Regions from separate parts of the Kribbella deserti genome, predicted to be linked through region 2. Evidence: riboswitches for the same ligand, from Rfam matches in the RefSeq annotation. Region 2 holds a riboswitch; the other holds the start of a gene.
What was found. Region 2 has a riboswitch for ZMP and ZTP ahead of ACFFGN_RS16430 (glycine hydroxymethyltransferase). Riboswitches for the same ligand answer to the same signal wherever they lie in the genome.

Region 1 (3,394 bases), 190 kb from region 2:
CGACCACCACCACCTGCGGCTCGCCCGCGACGTCGCGACTGCCGGCGCCGATCCGCTCGGCCATCAACGCGGACTCGGCGTCGGCATCCACCAGGTGCACGGTCACGCCGAGCCGGCCGAGCGCCAGGCCGATCGACGCGCCGATCAGGCCGGTACCGACGACCCGGACCGGTCCCTTGAGGTTGTTCATACCCTGCTCACTGGGCTCACCGGACTCACGGCGATCACTGGGCGCCGGTCAGATCCGGACGCAGGCTCACCGCGCCGTGCAGGTAGACGTGCTGGATCTTCTCCCGCGCCGTCGCCGTTTCGGCGTGCACCATCATCCGGACCACCCGCGGCAGCGCGTGCGGTACGGCGATCTCCTGCGCGCAGATCAGCGGTACGTCGACCAGGCCGACCTGCCGGCCCGCCACCGCCGGGAACTCCGCGTGCAGATCCGGCGTGACCGTGAACAGCACGCTGATCAGATCATCCGACGCCAGCTGGTTGGCCTCCAGTACGGCGGTGATCAGCTCGGCGGACCGCTCGAGCAGGTGCTCGCGCTCGTCCACGTCGAGTTGGGTCGCGCCCCGGATCGCCCGTACCGCCACTGTGCCTGCCTCCATGCGCTGGTTCGTCTGGCTACTTTCCCGCCTACTGAACCCTAGTGTCCTCCGCCGCATGCCGGACACCAGGTCCAGATAACGCAACGGCCGCGTCGACGGTCTGAGCCAGCAGCAGCGCGATCGTCATCGGCCCGACACCACCCGGCACCGGCGTGAGCAGGCTCGCCACCCGCGCAGCGGCCTCCTGGTCGACGTCGCCGCGGCCACCCTCGTGATACCCGGCGTCCACGACCACCGCGCCCGGTTTGAGCCACTCCCCCTGCACGAAGTCGGGCTTGCCGACTGCGGCCACGAGCACGTCGGCCTGGGCCACCAGTTCGGGCAGGCCTTTGGTGCGTGAGTGGCAGTAGGTGACAGTGGCGTTGCGCTCGAGCAGGAGCATGCCGACGGGCTTACCGAGGATGGGACTGCGCCCGAGTACGACCGCGTGCTGTCCGGCCAGGTTCACGTCGTACTCGTCGAGCAGGCGGATGATGCCGCCCGGCGTACAGGACTGGAAGCCCGGCAGGCCGAAGGCCATCGCGGCGAACGAGTGCATCGTCACGCCGTCGACGTCCTTCGCCGGGTCGATCGCCTCGAACGCGGCCCGCTCGTCGATGTGCGCCGGTACCGGGTGCTGCACGAGGATGCCGTGCACCGCCGGGTCATCGGACAGCTCGCGGATCGCCTGAACCAGCTCGGCGGTCGTCGTACTCGCGGGCAGAACGATGCTGCGCGAGGCGATTCCGGCCTTGCGGCAGCGGTTCTGCTTCATCCGGACGTACGTCGCCGAGGACGGGTCATCCCCGACCAGGACGGTGGCCAGGCAGGCCTCGACTCCGGTGGTCTCGCGAAGTTCGGCCGCGCGGATGGCGGTCTGCTCGTAGAGCCGGGCCGCGACGGCGGTCCCGTCCATCAGCTTGGCGGTGGTCTGGTTCATACGCGAGCCTCCGGGCTGGTCGACAACAGTCGTTCGCCCAGGCGCGCGGCTCTTGGCACCGCCGGCCAATCGCCGGTTCGGTCCGGGCCGCTCCCCGGTGGTGCTCCACCTCAACGCCAGTCGCGGTCCAGGGTCGAACCTACCGGATCGCTCAGAGCAGGCCGGCGTGATCGAGGGCCAGGTACGCGGCGTCGGTGCCGGTCATGGCGCCAGGGGTGCGCAGCTCGGCGCGGAACTGGCCCACGGTCAGCTCCACCGGGACACAGTCCTCGAACTCGTCCAGCGACTGCTTGCCGTCGGGTCGGCAGCCGCGGGCGATCGCGACGTACTTGCGAAAGGTTGAGGACGCGGCGGCGTGGCACCAGCCGACCACCTCGATCGACTCGCTGGTGTAGCCGGTCTCTTCCTCGAGCTCACGAACAGCCGCGGCGGCCGGTTCCTCACCGAGATCGATGAGACCGCCCGGCAGGTTGGTCACCACCTGATCCGGGCCGGCGCGGAACATCCGGACCGTGACGATCCGGCCGTCCGGCGTCAGCGGCAGTACCGAAACCCCGGTACCGACGCCGGCCTTCGGGCCGAACACGTCCCAGTCGCACTCACGACCGTCGGGCAAGCGGTACCGGCGCACCTTGACGGACAGAAATCCGTCGTACGCCAGCCGCTCGCCCACGAGGTCCCAGGCGATCGGATCGTTGCTCACGCTGGTCGTTCCGGGTCCTCCGGCGGTGCGACCGGCGCGTCGTCGTCCTCGACCGGGGGCGCCACCGGCGCGTCGGCATCGCCTCGCGAGCTCTCGTAGCCCTCGGGCTTGTGCGGCTCGCTGCTCTCGGTGGCCGCGCTGGTATCGGGCGTCGACTCCGCCAGGATCCTGGCCAGCGTCTCGTCGGAGATGCGCTTGAACTTGCGCTGCTGGGTCCTGGTCCGGTCGAGTACGGCGACCTCGATCTGGTCCGGCGTGAGCTGCCGGGTCTCGGTGCCGTCGTGGCCCAGAGCGTCCACCGCGAGCCGGAGCGCCCCGGCCAGCGAGATGCCCTCGCTGTAGTGCTCGCCGACATACTCCGCGACCTGCTCGGCCGGACCGCCCATGACGGCGTAACCGCGCACATCCGCGATCGAGCCGTCATAGGTCAGCCGGTAGATCTGGTCACCCGCCGAGGTGTCACCGACCTCGGCCACCAGGATCTCGACCTCCAGCGGCTTCTCCCCACCTGAGGAGAAGATCGCCCCGAGGGTCTGGGCATACGCGTTAGCGAGGGCGCGGCCGGTCACGTCGCGACGGTCGTACGAATACCCGCGCATGTCGGCCAGGCGCACGCCGGCGATGCGCAGATTCTCGAACTCGTTGTACCGCCCGACGGCCGCGAAGGCCATCCGGTCGTAGATCTCGGCGACCTTGTGCAGCGCGGGAGAACGGTTCTCCGCGACGAACAGGATGCCGTCGGCATATTGCAGGGCGATCGCGCTGCGCCCCTTGGCGATGCCTTTCCGGGCGAAGTCGGCCCGGTCCCGCATCAGCTGTTCGGGCGAGACGTAGAACGGAACGCTCATTCAGGTCCTCTGTCGGTGATTCGGGCTCGGCCGGTGGGCTCGGCCCGGTGGGATCGAGTCCACGAACGGATCAGGTCAGGGCTGCGGCCGGGCCGTCGGGACGTTGCAGGCGGGCGCTGACGATGGTGTCGACGATGCCGCCGACCTCCTCGTCGGGCATCCGCCGGAAACCGTCCGCGGTGACCACGGCGACCACCGGGAAGATCCGCCGGGCCAGGTCGGGACCGCCGGTCGCGGAGTCGTCGTCGGCCGCGTCGTACAGCGCCTGAATGGTCGCCGTCACGCAGTCGCTCGCCGACAGGCCCTCGCGGTACAG
Region 2 (3,394 bases):
CAAGTTCGTCCCGTACGCCGGAGCCGTCGGCCAACTCCAGTACAAGGCTCCCGGCGCGACCAAGTGGATCGCCCTCAAGTCCGTGAAGACCACCTCAACCGGCAAATACACCTACGCCTACACGGCATCGGCGGCCCGCGACTACCGCGTCTACTTCCCCGAAACCAGCGTCATCTGGAACGCAGCCAGCGCCACCATCCGAAAGTAGCCGTCCGTAAATAGCAGAACGGCCCAGGAGAAATCCCTGGGCCGTTCCGGTAAAGCAGCGGTCAGTCGAGGTCGAGGCCCGGGTAGAGCGGGTGGACGTCGAGCAGCTCGGCTGCCGCCGCCCGGGTCTTGCCGGCCACGCCGTCGGCCAGCACGTACTTCGCCTTCGAGGGCGCGCCCGCGGCCGTGTTGGTCGGGGTGGTCGCGGACAACACGTCCACGATCAGCTCGGCCACGCGGTCGAAGTCGTCCGCGCCGAAGCCGCGCGAGGTGAGTGCCGGGGTGCCGATGCGCACGCCGGAGGTGTACCAGGCGCCGTTCGGGTCACGCGGTACGGCGTTGCGGTTGGTCACGATGCCCGCGTCGAGCAGCGCCGACTCGGCCTGGCGGCCGGTGATGCCGTACGACGAGACGTCGAGCAGCACGATGTGGTTCTCGGTGCCGTCGGTGACGACCTTGGTACCGCGCTTCATCAGGCCCTCGGCCAGCGAGACCGCGTTGTCGGCGACGTTGCCCGCGTAGGTCTGGAACGACGGCAGCTTCGCCTCGGCCAGCGCGACGGCCTTGGCCGCCATCACGTGGCTCAGCGGACCGCCCAGCACCATCGGGCAACCGCGGTCCACGGCGTCGGCGTACTCCGGCTGGCACAGCACCATGCCGCCACGCGGGCCGCGCAGCGACTTGTGCGTGGTCGTGGTGGTGACGTGCGCGTGCGGGACCGGGTTGAAGTCGTCGGTGAAGACCTTGCCCGCGACCAGACCGGCGAAGTGCGCCATGTCGACCATCAAGGTGGCGCCGACCTCGTCCGCGATCTCGCGCATCTTGGCGAAGTTCACCTTGCGCGGGTACGCCGAGTAGCCCGCCATCAGGATCAGCGGCTTGAACTCGCGCGCCAGCCGGGCCACCTCGTCGTAGTCGAGCAGGCCCGTCTCCGGGTCGGTGCCGTACGACGTCTGGTGGAACATCTTGCCCGAGATGTTCGGGCGGAATCCGTGCGTGAGGTGGCCACCGGCGTCGAGCGACATGCCAAGCATCTTCTGGTCGCCGAGCGCCTTGCGCAGGTTGGCCCAGTCCTGGTCGGACAGGTCGTTCACGTGCTTGGCGCCGGCCTCGGCCAGCGCGGGGGACTCGATCCGCTGGGCCAGGATCGCCCAGAACGCGACCAGGTTGGCGTCGATGCCGGAGTGCGGCTGGACGTACGCGTGCGGGGCGCCGAAGAGTTCCTTGGCGTGGTCCGCGGCGAGCTTCTCCACGGTGTCGACGTTCTGGCAGCCGGCGTAGAAGCGGTGGCCGACCGTACCCTCGGCGTACTTGTCGGAGAACCAGTTGCCCATCGTCAGCAGCACGGCGGGGGAGGCGTAGTTCTCGCTGGCGATCAGCTTGAGCGAGGCCCGCTGGTCGGCGAGCTCGGAGCGGATGGCGCCGGCCACGGTGGGTTCGACCGCGCCGATCACCTCCAGCGCGTTCTTGTAGGCCGCGGATGCGGCGGAGGCGTCAAACGGTTGACTCATTGCTCGTCTCCAGAGTGTGTGCGGCGTGGCACCCAGGCGCGCGGTGCCGACAGGTTCTCGCTCCCTGGTGGTCAATCCCACCCAAGCGCCAGTCGCGACGGACCGAGCCTAGTGGACCAGCACTCGGTCAACGATGCCGGGCAGCTCTACGGACGGTGACAATGTCCCGAACACGCCAGACCAGTCGCCGCCGAGCCGGGACGCGATGAACACGTCAGCGATCTCGGGCGGCGCGAACCGGGCTAGCAGCGACGCCTGCAGTACGACGGCCATGCGCGCCGCCAGGATGCGTGCGCGGCCTTCGATCCCCTCAAGGTCTGCCAGCATCGTCAGGACGTCAGTGATCGCCCGGTCGAGGTGACGGCTGTAACCCTTCGCGAGGCCCACCTCGGTCAGCCAGGCGTTGAGCGACTCGGGCCGTTGCAGCGCGCGGAGTACGTCGAGGGCGTTGACGTTGCCCGAGCCTTCCCAGATCGAATTGAGCGGCGACTCGCGGAACAACAACGGCATGCCCGACTCCTCGACGTACCCGTTGCCGCCGAGGCACTCCAGCGCCTCCGCCACCATCATCGGCGTCCGCTTGCACACCCAGAACTTGGCCAGGGGCAGCGCGATCCGCCGGAACGCCGCGTCGGCCTCGCCCGCATCGACCGCGGCCGCGAGGCGCATCGCCAGCATCGTCGCCGCGGCCGACTCCAGCGACAGGTCGGCCAGTACGTTGCGCATCACCGGCTTGTCCCGCAGTACGCCGCCGAAGGCGCTTCGATGCGTCGCGTGCCAGGTCGCCTCGACGAGGGCCCGCCGCATCAACCCGGCCGAACCGAGAACGCAGTCCAGCCGGGTGGCCGCCACCATCTCGATGATCGTCCGCACGCCGGCGCCCTCGTCGCCGAGGCGATATCCGACCGTGCCGTGGAACTCGACCTCGCTCGACGCGTTGGACCGGTTGCCGAGTTTGTCCTTCAGCCGCTGCAGCGCGAAGACGTTCCGGTTGCCGTCGGCAAGCACGCGCGGTACGACGAAACAGCTGAGGCCCTCCGGCGCCTGGGCCAGCACCAGGAAGACGTCGACCTGCGGCGCGGAGCAGAACCACTTGTGCCCGGTGAGCCGGTACTCGCCGTCGTCGCCGACCGGAACCGCCTCGGTCAGGTTGGCCCGTACGTCGGAACCGCCCTGCTTTTCCGTCATGCCCATTCCCGCGAGCGCGCCCGGACCCGAACCACCCGGGTCGTACGACGTGGCCGCCAGGCGGGGAACCCACTGCTCCGCGAGGCGTTGATCGGCCCGGAGCGCCGGCACCGCGGCGTACGTCATCGAGATCGGGCAGCCGTGTCCCGGTTCGACCTGGCCCCAGACGAAGAATCCGGCCGCGCGGCGCAGCTGGGCCGCGGGCTCACCGGACAACCAGGGCGCCGCCTGCAGCCCGAAGCCGACGGCCTTGTCCATCAGCCAGTGCCACGACGGGTGGAAGTCCACCTGGTCGACACGATGCCCGTACCGGTCGTGCGTCCGCAGCACGGGCGGATTCTGGTTGGCGGGCAGCGCGTGATCGAGGGCCTCCCGGCTGCCCGCGAGCGCGCCGATCCGGGTCAGCGAACCGTCGTCGGCGAGGTCGCCGTACGGCGTGAGGGCGTCGCGCAAACTGGCGTCCGCCGTGAAGAAGTTCACGCCGTCCA

Region 1: linked by a shared signal. The riboswitch ahead of ACFFGN_RS17355 (bifunctional 5,10-methylenetetrahydrofolate dehydrogenase/5,10-methenyltetrahydrofolate cyclohydrolase) and the one ahead of ACFFGN_RS16430 (glycine hydroxymethyltransferase) in region 2 are both predicted to bind ZMP and ZTP.

The regions. Positions count from the first base shown of each region.
Region 1 covers NZ_JBHLTC010000018.1:868,600-871,993, forward strand. Annotated here, with positions in the region: gene ACFFGN_RS17345 (prephenate dehydrogenase) at 1-190, opposite strand, end outside; gene aroH (chorismate mutase) at 225-608, opposite strand; gene ACFFGN_RS17355 (bifunctional 5,10-methylenetetrahydrofolate dehydrogenase/5,10-methenyltetrahydrofolate cyclohydrolase) at 637-1,527, opposite strand; ZMP/ZTP riboswitch at 1,556-1,661, opposite strand; gene ACFFGN_RS17360 (NUDIX hydrolase) at 1,679-2,230, opposite strand; gene prcA (proteasome subunit alpha) at 2,227-3,078, opposite strand; gene prcB (proteasome subunit beta) at 3,149-3,394, opposite strand, start outside.
Region 2 covers NZ_JBHLTC010000018.1:675,313-678,706, forward strand. Annotated here, with positions in the region: gene ACFFGN_RS16425 (hypothetical protein) at 1-208, shown strand, start outside; gene ACFFGN_RS16430 (glycine hydroxymethyltransferase) at 270-1,718, opposite strand; ZMP/ZTP riboswitch at 1,742-1,824, opposite strand; gene ACFFGN_RS16435 (acyl-CoA dehydrogenase family protein) at 1,827-3,394, opposite strand, start outside.